DNA from 4 places in the Shinella zoogloeoides genome. Region 4 is predicted to be linked to each of the others. Evidence: predicted binding sites of a transcription regulator. Region 4 holds the regulator's gene; each other region holds the start of a gene.
The links. Region 4 encodes PhoB, which activates phosphate uptake and scavenging genes when phosphate is short. Its sites were predicted from a motif close to TGTCATNNANCTGTCAT; they were not measured.

Region 1 (5,380 bases), 1.3 Mb from region 4:
CCCGGCGACTTCCGACATCGGCGCCAGCAGCGGCAGGCCGCCGCGCTCGTCCGTTACCGTCTCGTAGGCGATGGCGGTGACGCCGGAGGCGAGCAGACCCTTGGTCTGTTCCGGATCGGGGGCGAGATGCAGGTAGGTGTAGAGAATTTGTCCGTCGCGGAGCTGCGCCCATTCGGCGGGCTGCGGTTCCTTGACCTTCACCACCATGTCGGACTTCTGGAATATGTCCGCGGCGGTGGGCACGATCCTCGCGCCGGCGGCGCGGTAGGCATCATCGTCAGCGCCGATGCCGGCGCCGGCCTTCGTCTCGACGAGCACCTCGTGGCCATGCGCCACATATTCACGCACGGCACCGGGCGTCAGACCGACCCGGTATTCATGATTCTTGATTTCCTTCGGACAACCGACACGCATGCGCGTTCCTTTCCCAGTGATGTTCCCGTTTTCTCGTGCCGCTCTTCGGCGGGTACACCATGGAAGCAGAGGCGGCGTGCAATGTCCTTGCAAAGCCGGTTTGCGAAACGGGCCAATGTCGAATATTCTTCTGTTATCAGCGGAATTTTCGGGGAAAATTCGAATGTCGCGTCTGGATGCAATCGATGCTGCGATCCTGAAGGTCGTCCAGCAGAACGGCCGAATCTCCAATGCCGAGCTTGCCGAGCGCGTCGGCCTCTCGCCGTCGGCCTGCTCGCGCCGGCTCGACATCCTCGAAAAATCCGGCACCATCAACGGCTATCACGCCCGCGTCTCGCCGAAGGCGCTCGACTACAAGATGATCGCCATCGTGCACATCTCGCTGTCCGGCCAGTTCGCCAAGACGCTGGCGGAATTCGAGGCGGCGGTAAAACTCTGCCCCAACGTGCTGGTCTGCTACCTGATGTCCGGCGAATACGACTATATCCTGCGCGTCGCCGCCAAGGACCTCGAAGACTACGAGCGCATCCACCGCGACTGGCTTTCCGCCCTGCCCCATGTGGTGAAGATCAATTCGAGCTTCGCGCTGCGCGAAATCATCGATCGGCCGAATGTCGGGGTCTAGGGAGCAACCCCTAGCGGATTTGCGCTTCTAGAATCGCAGGTTGATGCCGGCCCGGCGCAGCAGCCAGTAGAACAGCGCGGTGGCGCCCATGCCCAGCATCATCGCCCAGCCGAACCCCGTTTCGCCCTGGCTGAACGGCAGGCCCGCGGTGTTCATGCCGAACACGCCGACGACAAGCGTTCCCGGCAGCAACAGGGCGCTCATCACCGCCATCGCCTTGAGGCTGCGGTTCGATTCGTCCTGCAATTCCGCCGCCATCTCCTCCTGCAGCAGGCGGGCGCGGTCGTTGACCATGACGATCTCGCGGTCGAGCCGCTCCAGCCGCATCGACAGGCGCCGCAGCACGGCATGGGCGTGTTCGGAGAGGGTCCAGTCCTCCCGGTCCTCCTCCTCGAACAGCGCCACCATGCCCGCGACCGGGCGGTGCAAGGAGACAGCGAGGCGGCGCACCTCCTTGAGGCTGCGCCGCTCGTCGCTCAGCCGTTCTGTGACCAGCCGGTCCTCCACAGCATCGAGCAGCCCCGCCGCCTCCTTGAGCTTGATCGCCGTATTCTTGCAGAAGGCGGCGACCATGGCCTCGAAAAGCTCGTAGGCCGTTGCGGGGCTGAAACCCTCGGCAAAGGAGCGCCGCACCCGGTTCACCGCTTCCACCGGGTGCCGCCGGCCCGTGACCAGCAGACGCTCCGTCAGGGCAAAATGCAGACGGCCGACGGTGGTGGAGGCGCGTTCGGTTTCCTGCTGCTGCAGATCGGCGATGACGCCATGCGTCGTCCCTGCCTCGTGGCCAAGAACAAGGCTTTCGTCATGCCCTTCCAGAATGGAGCGCGCCGCCGCCGGCAAGGTGCAGCGCGCGGGCAGCCAGCCCTGTATGCGCTGGTCGACCAGATCGACATGCAGCCAGACCCAGCCGTCCGCGGACGCGAGCGCCGCATCGATATCCTGCGGCGCGACGGGCACCACCGGCCCGCCGGGCGATCCCCGGTAGGCGCCGACGAGCCCCGGCGTCAGCCCCCTCTGCGTCTGGTCCAGCAGGTTCAAGGGCCTGCTCAGTAGACTTCCGGTACGTACATCTCGTCCGGCGGCGGGCGGCGGATATAATCGTCATGCCGCACACGCTCGGGCAGATCGATGGGCGCCTTGGGCACGTCCTCATAGGGAATCTGAGCAAGCAGATGGGCGATACAGTTCAGCCGCGCCCTCTTCTTGTCGACGGCCTCGACGATCCACCACGGCGCCTCGGGAATGTGGGTTCGCTCCAGCATCTCCTCCTTGGCCTTGGTGTAGTTCTCCCAATGGACGCGGCTTTCGAGGTCCATCGGCGAGAGCTTCCACTGCTTCAAGGGGTCGTGGATGCGCATGCGGAACCGGAATTCCTGCTCCTCGTCGGTGATCGAGAACCAGTATTTGATCAGCACGATGCCGGAGCGCACCAGCATACGCTCGAATTCCGGTACCGAGCGGAAGAATTCCTCCAGCTCGTCCGGCGTGCAGAAGCCCATGACGCGCTCGACGCCGGCGCGGTTGTACCAGGAGCGGTCGAACAGCACCATTTCGCCGGCGCTCGGCAGATGCGGCGCATAGCGCTGGAAGTACCATTGATTGCGCTCGCGCTCGGTCGGTGCCGGCAGGGCGACGACGCGGCAGATGCGCGGATTGAGGCGCTGGGTCACGCGCTTGATGGCGCCGCCTTTGCCGGCCGAACCGCGCCCCTCGAAGAGAACGACGACCTTCAGCTTCTTGTGCTGCACCCAGTCCTGCAGCTTGACCAGCTCATGCTGGAGGCGGAACAGCTCGCGGAAATAGATCCGGCGCTCCAGCGTCTGCGCCGGCGGTTCGGACATGCCCTCGGCGATGAGGTCGTCCAGCCGCTCCTCCTCGATCTGCATTTCCAGCTCCTCGTCGAAGCTGTCGGCAATTTCCGCCTTGATGCGGTTCAGATGATTGTCGTCGAACATGACCGGTATCCATGGATCGTGGAAATTGCGCTCCGGACGCGTTTCGGCCTCGGAGCGTGCGAAAGGAACGCTGGAATGGACGAGAAGGACGACGGCACGCGCGGCGCAAGGACGAACGGCCGTTCCTGAAGCCGGTCGATTGGCATGGGATCGCTTCCGACAGCTCCCGCCATGCACCGCTCCCATTGACTAGCCGCCGCGTTTTCGGGGCTTCCATCCACTCGTATAGGAAGCACAGATGAAACTTTTGTGACAGGCCGATGTTCCGGCAATCCGGCGCGACAGCCGGAAATCTAGTGCGAGATGACGCGGTTGCGTCCGGCATTCTTGGCGGCGTAGAGCCGGGCATCGGCGGCCGACAGCAGCGCGTTCAGCGTCGTGCCGTCATTGTAGCTGTTGGCGATGCCGATGCTGACCGTCACCGGCACGTCGTCAGGCCTGCGGATCTCCGCCTCCACGGTGCGCCGCAACTCTTCAGCCCGCTCTGCCCCGACTTCCGGCTCGATATCTTCGCAGATCACCACGAATTCCTCGCCGCCGAAGCGGAAGATGCGGTCGCCGCCGCGCAGCGCCCGTTGCAGGCAGGCCGCGGTGTCGCGCAGCACGCCGTCGCCGGCGAGATGGCCGAAACGGTCGTTGACGTCCTTGAAATGATCGGCGTCGATGATCATCAGCGCCATCGGCTTGCCGGCCGCCAGCATCGCCGAGAGCATTCGCGGCGCCTCGAATTCCAGCCGGCTGCGGTCATAGACGCCGGTCAGGGCATCGCGGCCCGAACGGTCGAGCAGGTCCTCGTAGCGTTCGCGGAAGGTGAGGTCGGCGAAGATATCCGAGATGGGACGCGGCGAGACGGGCATCGCCGATATGCGGGAATAGTAGAGATACACCGTGATCAGCACCGCATAGGCGCAGGCCGCCATCATCTTCGCGATCCAGCCGCCCCAGAACACTTCGACCGGCGCGCCGTTGAGGAAATGCAGCGCCGCATAGAAGCCGATCTGGTCGAAGGTCAGCACCGCGACCCCGGAGACGAAGAAGCGCATGGCCGTGTTCTTCCTGAAGACCCGACCGAGGCGCTCGTAAAGCAGGATGATGGCGAGCGAATCGACATAGAGCAGCATCGTGCCCCACAGCATCAGCCAGCCCATCTCGTCGATGAAGGCGAGATCGGCGATGCGGCCCGGCACCGCGCCGATCGTCTGGTGGTGGCGCAGGAACAGGCTGAGGCCGACCGTCAGGAAATTGCCGGCGAGCAGGCCGTAGATCGGCGCGCGAACGACGGCGGCGTCCTCCTTCACATACAGAAGAAGGATCATCATCAGCTTGCCGGAAAAGAGCACCGAGGAGCCCGGTGAAATAACGCCGAACGGCAGCTCGATATAGAAGACCGCCGCCAGATAGGTCTCCAGGAAGTGCATGACGCCGAGTGCGGCGACGAAAACGCCGATGCCGATCTGGTGGCGCAGATGCAGGATGCCCACCATGAAGACGAAATAGAAACCGGCCTCGATGAGAAGCAGGATCAGGTTTTCAGTACCCATGGGCGGTCCGCAGTTTCCCCGACGTCCCGCCAGCCAGCTGAATCGGAACGTCCGCAACAAGTCGTTTTCCTGCGGATACAGGCAAACGCACCGGTTCTCCAGCGCCTTCGCACATTTTCATATGATTATTTCGGGTGGCGAACGCGCCTGGCGGTCAGACCTGCCGGCTCTCCGCGCCGTCGCTGAAGAGCGAGGCGCCGTGCTGGTCGGCGATCTGCCTTGCCTTGCGGAAGGTCGAAGCGACCGTATCGTCCCGCGAGGAGAAGAGATCGGCGCGGATGAAGGTGCGAACGAGCACCCGCTCGCCGTCGCGCTTCTCGATGCGTCCGGCAAGCCGGTACTGGCCGCCTTCGGGAATGGGAGCCGCCACGAGGGTCAGGTCGTTATAGGCCTCGGTTTCCTCCGCGATCTTCGCGGGAGCTGCCGAGTCGCCACCGCGACCGAAGAGTTTTGAAAAGAACGATGCCATGGCCGATTGCTAGAGCATTTCCGCTTTTCCTCGAATCGCGAAAACTCCCTATCTCCTTGTTTTCACGCAATTGCGGACGCAAAACCGCTGCGCACTTTTGCTGCAAATGCTCTAGCACAGGCGGCAGCGCCCTCCAAGGGGAGAGCGTCGCCGGACCCATGCCCCTAGATGATAAGATTTGCGAGGATTTCGTTTTCGGTAATGTCCTGATAGCGCATGCCGGCCGCGTCGAAGGCCTTCTTGAGCGCTGCGAAATTCTCCGGTGCCTTCGTCTCGATGCCGATCAGGATCGAGCCGAAATTGCGGGCGGATTTCTTCAGGTATTCGAAGCGGGCGATGTCGTCGTCCGGTCCGAGCATGTTCAGGAAATCGCGCA
Region 2 (5,380 bases), 590 kb from region 4:
ACAGAACTTCATTCCGGACTATGGCCGCATCACCGGCTACCGTTCGGCCTCCGGCTTCGGCATCCGCCTCGATGGCGGCACGGCCTATCCCGGCGCGGTCATCACCCGCTTCTACGATCCGCTGCTCGTGAAAGTCACGGCCTGGGCGCCGAACCCGGTCGAGGCGATCACCCGCATGGACCGCGCGCTGCGCGAATTCCGCATCCGCGGCGTCGCCACCAACCTCACCTTCCTCGAGGCGATCATCGGCCACGAGGCCTTCCGCAACAACAGCTACACGACCCGCTTCATCGACACGACGCCCGAGCTCTTCCAGCAGGTCAAACGCCAGGACCGCGCGACGAAGCTGCTCACCTACCTCGCCGACGTCACCGTCAACGGCCACCCCGAGGCCAAAGGCCGTCCGCGGCCGTCGGCCGATGTCGCAAAGCCGGTCGTGCCGTTCGTCGGCGGCGATATTCCTGCCGGCACCAAGCAGAAGCTCGACGAACTCGGTCCGAAGAAGTTCGGCGAATGGCTGCGCGGCGAGGAACGGGTCCTGCTCACCGACACGACCATGCGCGACGGCCACCAGTCGCTGCTCGCCACCCGCATGCGCACCCATGACATCGCCCGCGTCGCCGGCACTTATGCGCGAGCGCTGCCGCAGCTCTTCTCGCTGGAATGTTGGGGCGGCGCGACCTTCGACGTCTCCATGCGCTTCCTGACGGAAGACCCGTGGGAGCGGCTTTCCCGCATCCGCGAGGATGCGCCGAACCTCCTGCTGCAGATGCTGCTGCGCGGCGCGAACGGCGTCGGCTACAAGAACTACCCTGACAATGTCGTGAAATATTTCGTCCGCCAGGCGGCCAAGGGCGGCATCGACGTCTTCCGCGTCTTCGACTGCCTCAACTGGGTCGACAACATGCGCGTCTCGATGGACGCGGTGGTGGAAGAGGGCAAGATCTGCGAAGCGGCGATCTGCTACACCGGCGACATCCTGAACTCGGCCCGCCCGAAATACGACCTCAAATATTACACCGCGCTTGCGAGCGACCTCGAAAAAGCCGGCGCGCACATGATCGCGCTGAAGGACATGGCGGGCCTCCTCAAGCCCGCCGCCGCCCGTGTGCTCTTCAAGGCGCTGCGCGAGGCGACGGACCTGCCGATCCACTTCCACACCCACGACACGTCGGGCATCGCGGCCGCGACCGTGCTCGCCGCCGTCGAATCCGGCGTCGACGTGGTGGATGCGGCGATGGACGCCCTCTCCGGCAACACCTCGCAGCCCTGCCTCGGCTCGATCGTCGAGGCACTGAAGGGCTCGGAGCGCGATCCCGGCCTCGACCCCGAATGGATCCGCCGCATCTCCTTCTACTGGGAGGCCGTGCGCTTCCAGTACGCCGCCTTCGAGAGCGACCTCAAGGGGCCGGCCTCGGAAGTGTACCTGCATGAAATGCCGGGCGGCCAGTTCACCAACCTCAAGGAACAGGCCCGCTCGCTCGGCCTCGAAACCAAGTGGCATCGCGTCGCCCAGGCCTATGCCGACGCCAACCAGATGTTCGGCGATATCGTCAAGGTGACGCCGTCCTCCAAGGTCGTCGGCGACATGGCGCTGATGATGGTCTCCCAGGACCTCACCGTCGCGGATGTCGAGAATCCGGCAAAGGACGTCTCCTTCCCGGACTCGGTCGTCTCCATGCTGAAGGGCGATCTCGGCCAGCCTCCGGGCGGCTGGCCGGCGGCCCTCCAGAAGAAGGCGCTGAAGGGCGAGGCGGCCTATACCGCCGTGCCCGGCTCGCTGCTGCCCCCGGCCGATCTCGATGCGGAGCGCAAGGCCATCGAGGACAAGCTGGAGCGCAAGGTCGACGACTTCGAGTTCGCCTCCTACCTGATGTATCCGAAGGTCTTCACCGACTATGCGCTCGCCGCCGACATGTACGGCCCGGTCAGCGTGCTGCCGACGCCCGCCTATTTCTACGGCCTGGCGCCGGGCGAGGAACTTCAGCCGGAACTCGAGAAGGGCGTCTCGCTCGTCATCCTGCACCAGGCGCAGAGCGAGCCGGATGCGCAGGGCATGGTCAAGGTGTTCTTCGAACTGAACGGCCAGCCGCGCCTCATCAAGGTACCGGACCGCAACCGCGCCGCCACCTCCGTCGCCCGTCGCAAGGCCGACAATGGCAATGCCGCCCATCTCGGCGCGCCGATGCCCGGCGTTATCTCGACGGTCTCGGTCTCGGCCGGCCAGCAGGTCAAGGCCGGCGACGTGCTGGTCTCCATCGAGGCGATGAAGATGGAGACGGCGCTGCATGCGGAGAAGGACGGCACGGTCTCCGAGGTGCTGGTGCGCGCCGGCGACCAGATCGACGCCAAGGACCTGCTCATCGTCTACGGCGCCTGACAGACGGGCGGCTTGAAAGCGGACAAAGGATATGGGATGGGACGCATCGTCCCATATCCGAAATGCGCAGGCTTTCCATGAGCTTCGTCATCCGCACCGCCGCACTCGGCGATATCGCCGCCTTCACCGAGATCTACCGCGAATCCGTCCTCAACGGCGTGGCGAGCTACGAGATCGACCCGCCGACCCTCGACGAGATGGAGGCGCGGTTCGCGGCGATCACCGAGAAGGGCTACCCCTATATCGTCGCCGTCGAACAGACCGGGCTCATCCTCGGCTATGCCTACGCCTCGGCCTTCCGCACGCGGCCAGCCTATCGCTGGCTCGTCGAGGATTCCGTCTATCTGGCGCCGGAAGCGCGCGGCAAGGGCGTCGGCAAGGCGCTGCTCGCCGAGCTGATCCGGCGCTGTACGGATCTCGGCTTCCGCCAGATGGTGGCCGTCATCGGCGGGGCGCACCCCGCCTCGATCGCGGTCCACAGCGCCGCCGGCTTCGAGCATTCGGGCCGCATGACGGCGACCGGCTTCAAGCACGGACGCTGGCTGGACACGGTCTTCATGCAGCGCGCGCTCGGCGAGGGCGCCGGCACGGAACCGTCGGGCGCGGACTATCCGGGAACGATGCGCTGAAATCGGAGCGGGAAATGCCTACGTCTCGATGAGGCGCAGCACCTTGTCGAACACTTTCAGCACCTGGCTCAGCTCGTGGCCGCGCTTCAGGATGGTGCCGTGCTGGTTGATGACGCTGTAGGCGCCTTGCTTGGCGGCCAGCTTGGGGTTCTTCTCGATGCGGTAGAGTGGCATTTCGCCCGAGCGCTTGAAGACCGAGAACACCGCCCTGTCGCGCAGATGGTCGATGGCATAGTCGCGCCATTCGCCTTCGCCGACCATACGGCCATAGACCCAGAGGATTGCATCGAGCTCCCGTCGATGGAAGGTCACCGGCAGCGGATCCTTGCTGCTGCGATATTCCGTGAGGTCGACCACGACGTTGGACGCCTGCAAATCCGGCTGATCGGTCATCGAATCTCCGCACCTTCCCTGTGACGGCACGGTGACAGTGTGCCTGACCGGCCCCGAAAAGCAAGGCGGATGGGGCAAAGTGCATGTTTTCGCAAAAATCCGTCTCGCCGCATTTCAGACAAACAGACGCCCAAATTAAAGGAGAGAGTTCGCCGGTCGCAGCTCGTACCGGGCCCGCTGCCTTGTGCGGGAAGCCGGCTCTGTACGCCAGCGTCTGTCGAAGCTGCCCTTTATTCCGTTGCCGGCAGCTTCGTCTCGGTCCGGTCCGTCTTTCTTCGAACCCTCAAGCCCCAGCCCCTCGAAGAAGCCGGACCGGACCTCCCCCGCAGGGGAACCTATCGCGAAGCCTTGTCGCCCGTCAGCACCGTCGCGCCCAGGATGGCGCCCGGCGTATCGGCGCTCTTCATGCGCTGGAGCAGCACGGCGCAGCCGCCGGCTTTCTTTTTCTTCTTCAGCATGTCGGCGGGAAGCACCAGGTTCGTTTCCTTACCCTCCCACATGCCGATGGTTTCCATGTCGGTCACCGCGTGCCAGTAGTTGACCGTCTTGCCGCGGTTCTCGCCCTTGTCGATGTTGATCGCGCGTTCGCGTTCGAAATAGGCGATGACGATGTTGGCCTTGCCTTCGCCCGGCCCGACGCGGATGCGCAGCTCATCGTTCTTCACCTCGACATCGACGGGCACGTCGAGCCCCTTGCCCTCGCCCGGCATGGAGGCGATGCGCCCGCGAATGCCGGAAATGTCGGCGCCGTTGACATGCTCGCGGCCGTTCAGCACGGCCTGAGGCGTATAGACGCCGTTGCGACCGAACATGCGGGCATAGGCATATTGCCGGTCGGTATTGTCCTTGGAGGCGAGCGTGTCCGCCCAGCCGAGATAGTTCCAGTAGTCGACGTGGTAGGAAAGCGCGACGACCTCGCCCTCGCGCGCCAGCGTCTCGAGCGCCTTGTCGGCCGGCGGGCAGGACGAACAGCCCTGGCTGGTGAAGAGTTCGACGACACCCTTGGGCTTTACGGCTTCCTCAGCGTGGGCGGCGCTGGCTCCGAGCGTCAGCAGGATCGCCAGACATTCCGGAATATACGGTCTCGGCATGATCATTTCCAATGGAACGCCGGCAGAACGGCCAGCCTTTGAGCCGTCATACGCGCTTGCCGCTTCAACAGGAAGTCACGATGGAGTGAAACTGTCGGTTGGATTCCAGCGGCTGAAAACAGAAATGCCGGGGCTTTTGGCCCCGGCACGTCGCAGTTTAGGTCGCGTTCGATCAGGCGGCGAGGTCGCGCAGAACGGTCTGCAGGATGCCGCCGTTGTTCATGTAGGTGACTTCGTCGAGCGTATCGATGCGGCAGAGGAGCGGAACCTCCTTCACCGTGCCATCGGAATAGGTGATCTTCGCGATCTTCTTCTCGCGCGGCTTGATGTCGCCTTCCAGCCCGTCGATCGTGACGATCTCGTCGCCCTTGAGGTCGAGCGAGGCCCAGGTCGTGCCGTCCTCGAAGACGAAGGGCACGACGCCCATGCCGACGAGGTTGGAGCGGTGGATGCGCTCGAAGGACTGCGCCACCACGGCCTTGACGCCGAGCAGATTCGTGCCCTTGGCCGCCCAGTCGCGCGAGGAGCCGTTGCCGTATTCGACGCCGGCGAAGATGACGAGCGGAACGCCCTCGGCCTTGTACTTCATGGCCGCGTCGTAGATCGACATCTCTTCCTTGGACGGATAGTGGATGGTGTAGCCGCCTTCCTTGCCGTTCGGGCCGAGCATGTGGTTGCGGATGCGGATATTGGCGAAGGTGCCGCGCATCATGACTTCATGGTTGCCGCGGCGCGTGCCGTACTGGTTGAAGTCCGCAACGGCGACGCCGTTATGCGTGAGATACGCACCGGCCGGGGAAGCCGCCTTGATCGAGCCGGCCGGGGAAATGTGGTCGGTGGTGATCTTGTCGCCGAAGAGACCGAGGACGCGGGCGCCTTCGATGTTC
Region 3 (5,380 bases), on a different replicon from region 4:
GATGCAGCCGGGAAATGGAAAGCACCGGCGTTTCAAGGCCGGGAAAGCGCATTTGAAGGCCGGAAATATCGAGCGCCAGCATGGTCAGACCGTGTTGAACGCCGCGTCGCGCAGGCGCAACTGGCTGCGGAAGCCGGTTTCCGGGTCGGTCCAGGCACCATATTCGAGTACGCCATGCGTTTCGATGGGCGCATTGTATTGCACGAAGGTCTGCTTTTCGGCGAGGTAGACGACGAGGATATTGTCCGGCCAGTCGGCATCCGAGGAGCAGAACGGGCAGAGCGACATGGGGATTTCCGTGAGCACGAAGAAGTTGGCCTCGGCCTTCAGCGGCGGCGCCATGAAGCCCTTGAGGGTGACCTCCGCGCCGTTCAGCCGCTTCACCTTGTCGGAGAATTCGAGGCCGAGCACGCCGAAGCTCTTGTAGAGTTCGCCGAAGCCGAGTTTTTCGCCCGATGATGCCGGGCGGGCGAAGGAAAGGGCGGGCAGGGCTGCGAGCGTCGAGAGCATCCGTCGCCGGGTGAAAAACGCGCGCGGGATATCCGTCATGGCCATGCTTCCTTCTTCCTTCACGATGGTGCGGACAGGCAGCACAGCGCCGCCTGTCCGCCAAAGGGCAAAAGCCGCTCAGTCCTTGGCCGTGCCGAGGGCGAACGTATCGGCGAGCACGCGGTAGACGTCGCTCTGTTCCATATAGCCGCGGAAGCCTTCCGCGCCGGGGCCGGCCGCCTGGAGCACGATGTCGTCGACGGCATGCACGCCGGTGTCCTCGTCCTTGGGAATGTTGCCCGTGACGAAGACCGCGCCGGGAACGTCCTTGTAGGCTTCGTTGGCGATATACTCCTTCGCCTCGTTCTGCACGGCCGGAACGAACGGGCCGTCGAGCTTGGGACGGAAGGTCTCGTAGTGATCGGGACCATTATTGGCGGCCAGGAACAGGCGGCGCGAGACATCGACGCGGTCGGGGTAGCCGTCGCCGTCCTTGTCCTCGTAGTTGGGGAAGCCGGCATTGTCATAGGTGCCGACCTTCTCGCGCATTTCCGTGCCCGGCTTCTCGTCATCGACCGTGCCGATGATGCCGACGCCGTGCGTGTGGTCGCCCGTCACGACGATCAGCGTGTCGGGATTCTTGTCGGCGAATTCCCGGGCGACGGCGACGGCCTTGTCGAACTCGATCGTTTCGATGAGCGCGCGATCCCAATCGAGGGGATGGCTCATCTTGTCGACCGAGGCGGCCTCGACCATCAGGAAGAAGCCTTCCGGGTTTTTGGAAAGCTTGTCGAGCGCGGCCTTCGTCATGTCGACGAGGCCCGGCTGGTTCGGAAACTTGTCCACGGTGCCCTTCTTGAGGAACTCGCGGTCGAGCGTCACATCCATGTTGCCGGTGTGGAAGAGGCCGAGCAGCTTCTCCTGGTTCGAGCCGGCCGCCGCGGCCAGTTCCGTCTTGTCGATCGCCAGCGCATAGCCGGCATTCTTGAATTCGGCGATATAGTCCTTGTCGTCCTTGCGCTTGGAACCCGGCACGTCCTTGCCGAGGAAGTAGGCCGAGCCGCCGCCGAGCAGCACGTCCGGCTTGACGTCGAGCATCATGCCGACGATCTCGGCCTTGTCGGCGCGCTTGCGGGTGTGGGCAACGAGCGCGGCGGGCGTCGCATCCTCGACTTCGGCGGTCGTGACGATGCCGACGGCTTTTTTCGTGGTGCGGCGCAGCGCCTCGGCAATGGTCTCGACCTTGGGATCGTCAAGGCTCTCCGGCGTGCGGTCGGCATAGACGCCGAGCGCGTTGACGCGCGACTTGTGGCCGGTCATGTAGGCCGATGCGGTGTTGGCGCTGTCGGTCGCGATCGAATGCGTGGAGGACGTGCCGATGAAGGCGACCGGCGGGATGTCGTCCATGGCGAGGCGGCCGTCGGCCTTGCCCTCGGTCATGCCCTTGGACATGATGCGCGCGCCGGTGCGGTGGGCGACGGAGAGGCCGTCGGCGATCATGAAGATGATGTTCTTGGCCTTCGGTTCCGCGACGGTCTCATAGACGTCCCAGGCGACCGACTTGGCTTCGCTGCCTGCCGAAACCTCGACCTTGTAGGCGCCGGCAACGCCGATCGTCAGGCCGCGCAGGATGAGCGCAGAGCCCAGCACCTTGTCCTCGGCGCCCTTTTCCTCGGCAACGAATTCGGCCTTCTTGCCGAAGACGGCCTCATAGTCCTGGCCGTTGACGGTGACCTTCACGTCTTCCGGCTTCACCACGGCATCGAACTCGACCTTGAAGTCGAAGGGCGAGCCGACGAGGATCGTCGCGCGGTCGAGCGGATAGACGGTCGCCGCCTCGGCGGCGCCTGCGAGCATCGTGGCGGATGCGAGGGCAAGGAGAAGTTTACGCATGGGGAGTGCCTCTCTTGAGCGGTGCGTTGCCCCCTTGCGATAAGAACCCTCCATGACAGGCGTATTACATATGACGAGCCGCGGTGGAAAAGCCTGCCTCCGCCTCTCACCGCGCCGGAGGCGGATGCGGTGTCGCTTGCGGACGGATCGATGTAGGTTGGCGGTGATTCTCAGCATCGACCCGCAGGCCCATGGAAACGTCGCTCTATCCACCCGTCAAAACCTTTCTCGAAAAGGCCGGCTATGTCGTCAAGGGCGAGGTCGGCGGCTGCGATATCGTCGGTCTCAGTGAGGACGATCCGCCAGTCGTCGTGATCTGCGAGCTGAAATTGAGCTTCAATCTGGAACTGATCCTGCAGGCCGTCGACCGGGCCGCGATCTCGGACGAGGTCTGGATCGCCGCGAGGGTTTCGGCCAAGGGCAGGGGGCGGGAGGCCGACAGGCGCTACCGCGATCTTTGCCGCAGGCTCGGCATCGGCATGCTCGGCATTTCCGATGCCGGTGACGTCAGCATCATCGTCGGCTCCGTATCGCCCATGCCGCGGACCAACCCGAAACGGCGCTCGCGGCTCCTGCGTGAACATCAAAAGAGGCGTGGCGATCCGGCGCTCGGCGGCAGCACGCGCACGCCCCTCATGACGGCCTACCGCCAGCAGGCGCTCGGCTGCGCGGCAGCGCTGGAGGCCGGGCCGCTGCGCGTGCGCGAGATCCGCCCGGGCGTTCCGGAGGCCGGCAAGATCCTGCTTTCCAACGTATACGGCTGGTTCGAGCGGCTTGACAGGGGTGTCTATGGGCTGACGGATGCCGGTCGCGAGGCATTGCGGCGATGGCCGCAGCCCGGCGTAGCGGCCGCCGAATAGCGCCTACGGGGATAGTGCTCCCGGCAAGCCATGCCTTGGTAAGGCCGGCACGCGCGCTATATGGCGTGGTGGACCCATCGAACGCCGCAAGGAGTGCAGCATGGCCATCATTCCGAACGAACCCGATCCCGGCCCGAACCCGATCCCCGATATCCCGCCAATCGGCGAGCCTGCGCCGCCGATCAAGGAGCCGGAGCCCGATCGCCTGCCGGACGAGGAGCCCAATCCGACCCCGGACGAGAACGACGACCCAGCCAAGCAGGTTCGCCCCCTGTAGGTATCTTCCTCCGGAAAGCGCCCGGGTCGTCTTCACACGCCCTATGTTGAATACATAACATCATTGTTGACCAATGGGGAATATATAACATACTCTCCTCAATGTGTCTGGCGGCACGTTGGATCTCGGGAGGAGAGAAAGATGAATTTTTGGAGCAGACCTCGCATGCGGGCGAAAGGTTCGGCACTGCGCGGCATGACGGTTCTGGCCGTGGGGCTGATTGCGTTCGAGCCGGCTTTGGCGGCCGATGTCATTCGCATCGCCTCGCCCTACCAGACCACGACATTGGACCCGATGCGTTCGGCGGCGGCAGGCAATATCGAGACCTACGGCCAGCTCTATTCGCGCCTGCTTCGGCGCAATTCCGAGACCGGCGCGCTGGAGCCGGGGCTGGCCGAGAAGTGGGACATTTCCGAGGACGGCAAGACCTACACGTTCCATCTGCGCGATGCCCAGTTCTCCGACGGGTCGCCGATCACGGCCGACGACGTGGCTTTCAGCCTCGACCGTATCCGCAGCGACAAGAAATCGGCCTATCCGGCGCCGCTGGGCTCGGTGGAGTCGCTGACGGCGGCCGATCCGAAAACGGTCGTGGTCAAGCTCAAATCCGCCTTCGCGCCGTTCCTCGGCAATGCCGAAATCTGGAACATGGGCATCGTGTCCAAGGCCGATGTGGAAAAGCGCGGCGAGGACGAGGCCTTTTCCACGGTCCCGGTGACATCAGGGCCCTACGAGGTCAAGCAGTGGAAGCCGAACGAGCGGCTTATCCTCGAGCCCAACCCGCACTATTGGCGCGAGGGCTATCCGAAATCGGACGCCACGGTCGAGCTGATCGAGATCGCATCGCCCGAAACCCGCATCGCCATGCTGAAGGCCGGCGAGATCGATGCGGTGCGCGCGGTGCCGTGGGCGCAGATCGACGAACTGAAGACCGTCGAGACGATCGACATGCGGATGGAGCCTTCGACCACCATCTACATGACCCTGCTCAACCACAAGCGCGAGCCCTTCTCCAACCTGAGGGCGCGCCAGGCGGCGGGCATGGCGATCGACAACAAGGCCATGGCCAAGGCCATCACGCGCGGCTATGCCGAGCCGGCAAACACCACATTGCCGGGCAGCGTCGATTTCCACGACAAGGACTATCCGGGCATTCCCCACGATCCGGCCAAGGCGAAGGAACTGCTCGCCGAATCCGGCATGGCCGGGCACGAGGTAAAAATCCTGGCGACCGCCGATGCGCCGTCCCAGCAGACGGCGCTGCTGATCCAGGCGCAGTGGCAGGCGATCGGCCTTAAACCCGTCATCGTCAATGTCGATGGCGGCGCCTGGTGGGATGCCACCGGCAAGGGCGACTACGACGCGGCGGCCAACTGGTGGTACAACGAGACGCCCGATCCCGACCTTGCCGTGCGCTGGGCCGTGTGCGGTAGCTGCGGCTCGAACTCCTACAACACCTTCTATGCGAACCCGAAGGTGGACGAACTGGTGGAGCAGGGCACCAAGGAGGCCGACGAGGCCAAGCGCGCGGAGATCTACAAGGAGATTCAGAGGATCACCACCGAGGAGGTCGCGCAGATCCCGCTCTACTATGCGCCGAACGCGGTGGCCTATTCGAAGCGCCTCCAAGGCCTCAAGCTGACGCCTTCGCTGCAATGGACCCTGGAAGAGACATCCATCGGCCAGTGAGCCGCCTCAAGCGCGCCCCGAAGAGGGGCGCGCCCTTGAAGCTTAAACCGGAGAACCGGATTGCCCCTTCTGCAACTCCTTGCGCGGCGCCTGCTGCAACTGGTCGGCGTGCTCGCCGGCATCAGTCTCGTGACGTTCCTGCTTGTGCACATGGCCCCCGGCGATCCGGCGC
Region 4 (5,380 bases):
GACGTCAACCTGAACGTCCGCGAAAACACCGTGACGGCGCTGATCGGCCCGTCGGGCTGCGGCAAGTCCACCTTCCTGCGCACGCTGAACCGCATGAACGACACGATCGACGGCTGCCGCGTCACCGGCCGGATCACGCTCGACACGGACGACATCTACGATCCGTCGATCGACGTGGTGGAACTGCGCGCCCGCGTCGGCATGGTCTTCCAGAAGCCTAACCCCTTCCCGAAATCGATCTACGAGAATGTCGCCTACGGCCCGCGCATCCACGGCCTTGCCAAGGCGAAGGCCGACATGGACGCCATCGTCGAGCAGAGCCTGCAGAAGGCCGGCCTGTGGAACGAGGTGAAGGATCGCCTGCACGAAGGCGGCACCGGTCTTTCCGGCGGCCAGCAGCAGCGCCTGTGCATCGCCCGCGCCGTCGCCGTCAGCCCCGAGGTCATCCTGATGGACGAGCCGTGCTCGGCGCTCGATCCGATCGCGACCGCCAAGGTCGAGGAACTGATCCACGAGCTGCGCGCCAACTTCACCATCGTCATCGTGACGCACTCGATGCAGCAGGCGGCCCGCGTCTCGCAGCGCACCGCCATGTTCCACCTCGGCAATCTCGTCGAGGAGAACGACACGGACAAGATGTTCACCAACCCGGACGACCAGCGCACGCAGGATTACATCATGGGCCGCTTCGGCTGACGCAACCGTCGCCAAAACCCTGACCATCCGAGCGCATCAAGGATAAAGACATGTCATCGACCCATATCGTTTCGATCTATGACGAAGAACTGAAGTACCTCTCCCGCCGCATCTCCGAAATGGGCGGCACGGCCGAGCAGATGGTTTCGGATTCCGTCCGCGCGCTCGTCACCACCGATGCGGCGCTGGCCCAGAAGGTCATCTCGGAAGACGTCATCCTCGACAATGCCGAGCGCCAGATCAACGACAAGGCCATCGTCACCATCGCCAAGCGCCAGCCGATGGCGGCGGACCTGCGCGAGATCATGGGCGCCATCCGCATCGCCGCCGAGCTGGAGCGCGTCGGCGATCTCGGCAAGAACACCGCCAAGCGCGTCATCGCCGTGCAGAGCTCGGGCATGCCCCGCAAGCTCGCCCGCGGCCTGGAGCATCTTGCCGAACTTGCGCTGATGCAGCTCAAGGAAGTGCTCGACGTCTACGCCACCCGCTCGATCGAGAAGGCCAAGGCCATCCGCGAGCGCGACGACGAGATCGACGCGATCTACACCTCGCTGTTCCGCGAACTCCTCACTTACATGATGGAAGATCCGCGCAACATCACGCCCTGCACGCACCTCCTGTTCTGCGCCAAGAACATCGAGCGTATCGGCGACCATGCGACCAACATCGCGGAGACCATCTACTATATGGCGACCGGCTCGCAGCCGGAAGGCGAGCGCCCGAAGGACGACACCTCGACGTCCGTCGTTGCCGCCGACGTCTCCGAGTAAAGAGAGTAGGTTCGCTTTATGGTGCCGAGAATTGCCGTCGTGGAAGACGAGGAGGCGCTCAGCGTCCTCCTGCGCTACAACCTCGAGGCCGAAGGCTTCGAGGTCGATACGATCCTCTCCGGTGACGAGGCGGAGATGCGCCTGCAGGAGCGCATGCCGGACCTTTTGATCCTCGACTGGATGCTGCCCGGCGTTTCCGGCATCGAACTGTGCCGGCGCCTGCGCCAGCGGCCGGAAACGGAGCGCCTGCCGATCATCATGCTGACGGCGCGCGGCGAGGAGAGCGAGCGCGTGCGCGGCCTTGCCACCGGTGCGGACGACTATGTGGTAAAGCCCTTCTCGACGCCGGAACTCGTCGCCCGCGTCCGTGCCATGCTGCGAAGGGCCAAGCCCGAGGTCGTCTCGACGGTGCTGCGCTGCGGCGATATCGAACTCGACCGCGAGACGCACCGTGTCCACCGCCGCACCCGCGAGGTGCGCCTGGGGCCGACGGAGTTCCGCCTGCTGGAATTCCTGATGACCTCGCCCGGCCGTGTCTTCTCCCGCTCGCAGCTTCTCGACGGTGTCTGGGGCCACGACATCTATGTGGACGAGCGCACCGTCGACGTGCATGTCGGGCGCCTGCGCAAGGCGCTCAACTTCGCCAACATGCAGGACGTCATCCGCACCGTCCGCGGCGCCGGCTATTCGCTGGAAACCTGAGCCGCCGAAATTCCTCCCAAGGACGGGAATGGGCCCTTCGGGGCCCGTTTCGCGTTTTTGGGTCATCTCAACGGCAATAACGAAAACGGGCCCCGAAGGGCCCGCATCTCATTCCACGATCGCTGTTGTTACCGCATCCGCCGCCGCTCGGCGGAGGGCTGGTAGGCGAGGCGCTGGTGGTAGGTGCAGTAGGGCGAGTTGTCCGGGGACTCGTTGCCGCAGAAGTGGAAGTCGTCGTTCAGCGGGTCGCCGATCGGCCACTTGCAGGTGCGCTCGGTCAGTTCGGTCAGCTCCAGGCGGCGCGACATCGGCACGACCACCTTGTTGCCGTTGGCCGGAACCGGAAGCTGCTCGCTCTGCGTCTCGAAGTCGGTGTCCAGCTCTTCCTTGGGAAGGGCGCTGCCGGCAGGCCGGGCGACAGTGCGCGTCACGGCCGGGCGGGCTGCGAAATTCGACGGGCGCGGGGTTGCCGCGGCCGGGCGCTTCGGGCGTGACGCCGTCTGCGTGCCGCCGGCCTTGGCGCGGCCCGGCAGGTTCAGCCGGTGAACCTTGCCGATCACCGCGTTGCGGCTGACGCCGCCAAGCTGTGCAGCGATCTGGCTCGCGCTCAGGCCCTCGGCCCAGAGCTTCTTGAGTTTCTCGACCCGCTCGTCTGTCCAGTTCATGTTCTCGTCTCCGCTCGGCGCTCGCAATGCGGGAATCCCTCATCGCGTCCCGGACGGGTCCGGAACCTGAACGCCTTGACTCTTTTGGTGACTAGTTCCGCCGCATGCAGTCTAGTAATTGGTCTTTAACCTAGAGACAGGGGGACTCTGTGACAAGAGTCGCGGGAATCGGCGCGAATCGATTTCTAAGTTTTCCCCAACTTGCTGGTCTGGTGTGACTCGATAGAGACACCTTCCGCGCGTGCCGCGAATCCTCACCTTGCGGCAGGTTCAGCCATATTTCGGGATGCACTTTTGTTGACATGGAGGGGTGAAATGCCGATAGTGCGGCATGCCGCCGAAAGGCGGCTTTTGATTTTTCTGGTGTCCGGAAAAGTCAAGCACGGGACCCGTTTTTCCGCATCTCTTTTCGGAGGATACGCGCCATGGCCGATGCCGCGCCGCTCTATGAAACCTATATGCGTGCGCCGCTCCGGTTCACGCGCGGGGAGGGCGTCTGGCTGATCGCCGAAGATGGCGAGCGCTATCTCGATTTTGCCGCCGGCGTCGCCGTCAATTCGCTGGGCCATGCCCATCCCCATCTCGTCGCCGCGCTGAAGGACCAGGCCGACAAGGTCTGGCATCTGTCGAACCTCTATGAGGTCCCGGGCCAGGAAAGCCTCGGCCGCCGGCTGACGGAAGCGACCTTCGCGGACAAGGTGTTCTTCACCAATTCGGGCGCCGAGGCGCTGGAATGCGCGATCAAGACGGCGCGTCGCTATCATTTCGCCAAGGGCCATGCCGGCAAGTACCACATCATCACCTTCGACGGCGCCTTCCACGGCCGCACGATCGCCACCATCGCGGCCGGCGGGCAGGAAAAGTATATCGAGGGTTTCGGCCCCAAGGCGCCGGGCTTCCTCAAGGTCCCCTTCGGCGATATCGGCGCCGTCAAGGATGCGATCACCGAGGAAACGGCTGCGATCCTGATCGAGCCGGTGCAGGGCGAGGGCGGCATCCGCCCGGTGCCGAAGGAATTCATGCAGGAGCTGCGCCAGCTCTGCGACGAATACGGCCTGCTGCTCATCCTCGACGAGGTGCAGTCGGGCGTCGGCCGCACGGGCCGCCTCTTCGCCCATGAATGGGCCGGCGTCACGCCCGACATCATGGCCGTCGCCAAGGGCATCGGCGGCGGGTTCCCGCTTGGCGCCTGCCTTGCGACGAACGAGGCCGCCGCCGGCATGGTCGCCGGCACGCACGGCTCCACCTATGGCGGCAACCCGCTTGCCATGGCCGTCGGCAATGCCGTGCTCGACGTCGTCCTAGAAGAGGGTTTCCTCGAGCATGTGCGCGACGTCGCGCTCGTCTTCCGCCAGGGACTTGCCGCGCTGAAGGATCGTTTCCCCGAGGTCATCGAGGATGTGCGCGGCGAGGGCCTGCTGCTTGGCATCAAGGCAAAGGTACCGGTCGCCGACCTGCTGAAGGCAATCCGCGCGGAAAAGCTACTCGGCGTGCCGGCCGGCGACAACGTGCTGCGCATTATGCCGCCGCTGACCGTTACAGCGGAAGAAGCGCGAGAGGGGCTCGCCCGTATCGAGCGGGCAGCGGAAAAGCTGACGGCCGCCTCCAAGGCGGCATAGCAGGGACTGGGACAGACAGGACACATCATGGCCAAGCATTTTCTCGATCTTTCCGCCGTTTCGGAAAGCGATCTCCGCGTCATCATGGACGATGCGCATTCCCGCAAGGCCGCCAGCAAGGCCGGCACGGAAGCAAAGCCCCTCGCCGGCAAGATGCTTGCGATGATCTTCGAGAAGCCTTCCACCCGAACCCGCGTCTCCTTCGACGTCGGCATGCGCCAGCTCGGCGGCGAGACGCTGTTCCTGTCCGGCACGGAAATGCAGCTCGGCCGTGCCGAGACGATCGGCGACACGGCCAAGGTCCTGTCGCGTTATGTCGATGCCATCATGATCCGCACGACGGACCATGCCCGCCTGCTGGAACTGGCCGAGCATGCCACCGTGCCCGTCATCAACGCGCTGACGGACCTTACCCATCCCTGCCAGATCATGGCCGACATCATGACCTTCGAGGAGCATCGCGGCACCACCAAGGGCAAGACCTTCTCCTGGATGGGCGACGGCAACAACGTGCTGCACTCCTTCGTCGAGGGCTCGGCCCGCTTCGGCTATACCATGAGGATGGCCGTGCCGATGGGCTCCGAGCCCGACGACAAGATCCTGAACTGGGCGCGCGACAATGGCGGCAACATCCTGCTCGGCCATGATCCGGAAGCGATCGCCGACGGCGCGGACCTTATCGTCACCGACTGCTGGGTGTCCATGAACCAGGAGCACCGGGCGCGCGGCCACAACATCTTCCAGCCCTATCAGGTCAACAAGCAGCTCATGGCGCGGGCGAACGAGGACGCGCTCTTCATGCACTGCCTGCCGGCCCATCGCGGCGAGGAAGTCACCGACGAGGTGATTGACGGTTCGCAGTCGGTCGTGTTCGACGAGGCGGAGAACCGCCTGCACGCGCAGAAGTCGATCCTTGCCTGGTGCTTCG

Region 1: a site for PhoB is predicted at 3,233-3,249, ahead of ppk2 (polyphosphate kinase 2). Genes of this name have one in related genera too.
Region 2: a site for PhoB is predicted at 3,423-3,439, ahead of Q9316_RS18080 (DUF2794 domain-containing protein). Genes of this name have one in related genera too.
Region 3: a site for PhoB is predicted at 2,435-2,451, ahead of Q9316_RS23000 (alkaline phosphatase). Genes of this name have one in related genera too.

Annotation. Positions count from the first base shown of each region.
Region 1 is NZ_CP132311.1:1,386,065-1,391,444, reverse strand. It holds gene ald (alanine dehydrogenase) at 1-414, opposite strand, end outside; gene Q9316_RS07910 (Lrp/AsnC family transcriptional regulator) at 578-1,039, shown strand; gene Q9316_RS07905 (CorA family divalent cation transporter) at 1,067-2,077, opposite strand; gene ppk2 (polyphosphate kinase 2) at 2,086-2,994, opposite strand; gene Q9316_RS07895 (GGDEF domain-containing protein) at 3,288-4,535, opposite strand; gene Q9316_RS07890 (HlyU family transcriptional regulator) at 4,690-5,004, opposite strand; gene ilvA (threonine ammonia-lyase) at 5,169-5,380, opposite strand, start outside.
Region 2 is NZ_CP132311.1:3,474,803-3,480,182, forward strand. It holds gene pyc (pyruvate carboxylase) at 1-2,380, shown strand, start outside; gene Q9316_RS18075 (GNAT family N-acetyltransferase) at 2,458-3,009, shown strand; gene Q9316_RS18080 (DUF2794 domain-containing protein) at 3,028-3,402, opposite strand; gene Q9316_RS18085 (DUF1223 domain-containing protein) at 3,738-4,496, opposite strand; gene acnA (aconitate hydratase AcnA) at 4,666-5,380, opposite strand, start outside.
Region 3 is NZ_CP132313.1:60,716-66,095, forward strand. It holds gene Q9316_RS22990 (ABC transporter ATP-binding protein) at 1-82, opposite strand, end outside; gene Q9316_RS22995 (hypothetical protein) at 85-549, opposite strand; gene Q9316_RS23000 (alkaline phosphatase) at 628-2,382, opposite strand; gene Q9316_RS23005 (DUF2161 domain-containing phosphodiesterase) at 2,574-3,242, shown strand; gene Q9316_RS23010 (hypothetical protein) at 3,343-3,519, shown strand; gene Q9316_RS23015 (ABC transporter substrate-binding protein) at 3,685-5,208, shown strand; gene Q9316_RS23020 (ABC transporter permease) at 5,269-5,380, shown strand, end outside.
Region 4 is NZ_CP132311.1:103,254-108,633, forward strand. It holds gene pstB (phosphate ABC transporter ATP-binding protein PstB) at 1-696, shown strand, start outside; gene phoU (phosphate signaling complex protein PhoU) at 747-1,466, shown strand; gene phoB (phosphate regulon transcriptional regulator PhoB) at 1,485-2,168, shown strand; gene Q9316_RS01410 (GcrA family cell cycle regulator) at 2,297-2,833, opposite strand; gene Q9316_RS01415 (aspartate aminotransferase family protein) at 3,259-4,452, shown strand; gene argF (ornithine carbamoyltransferase) at 4,480-5,380, shown strand, end outside.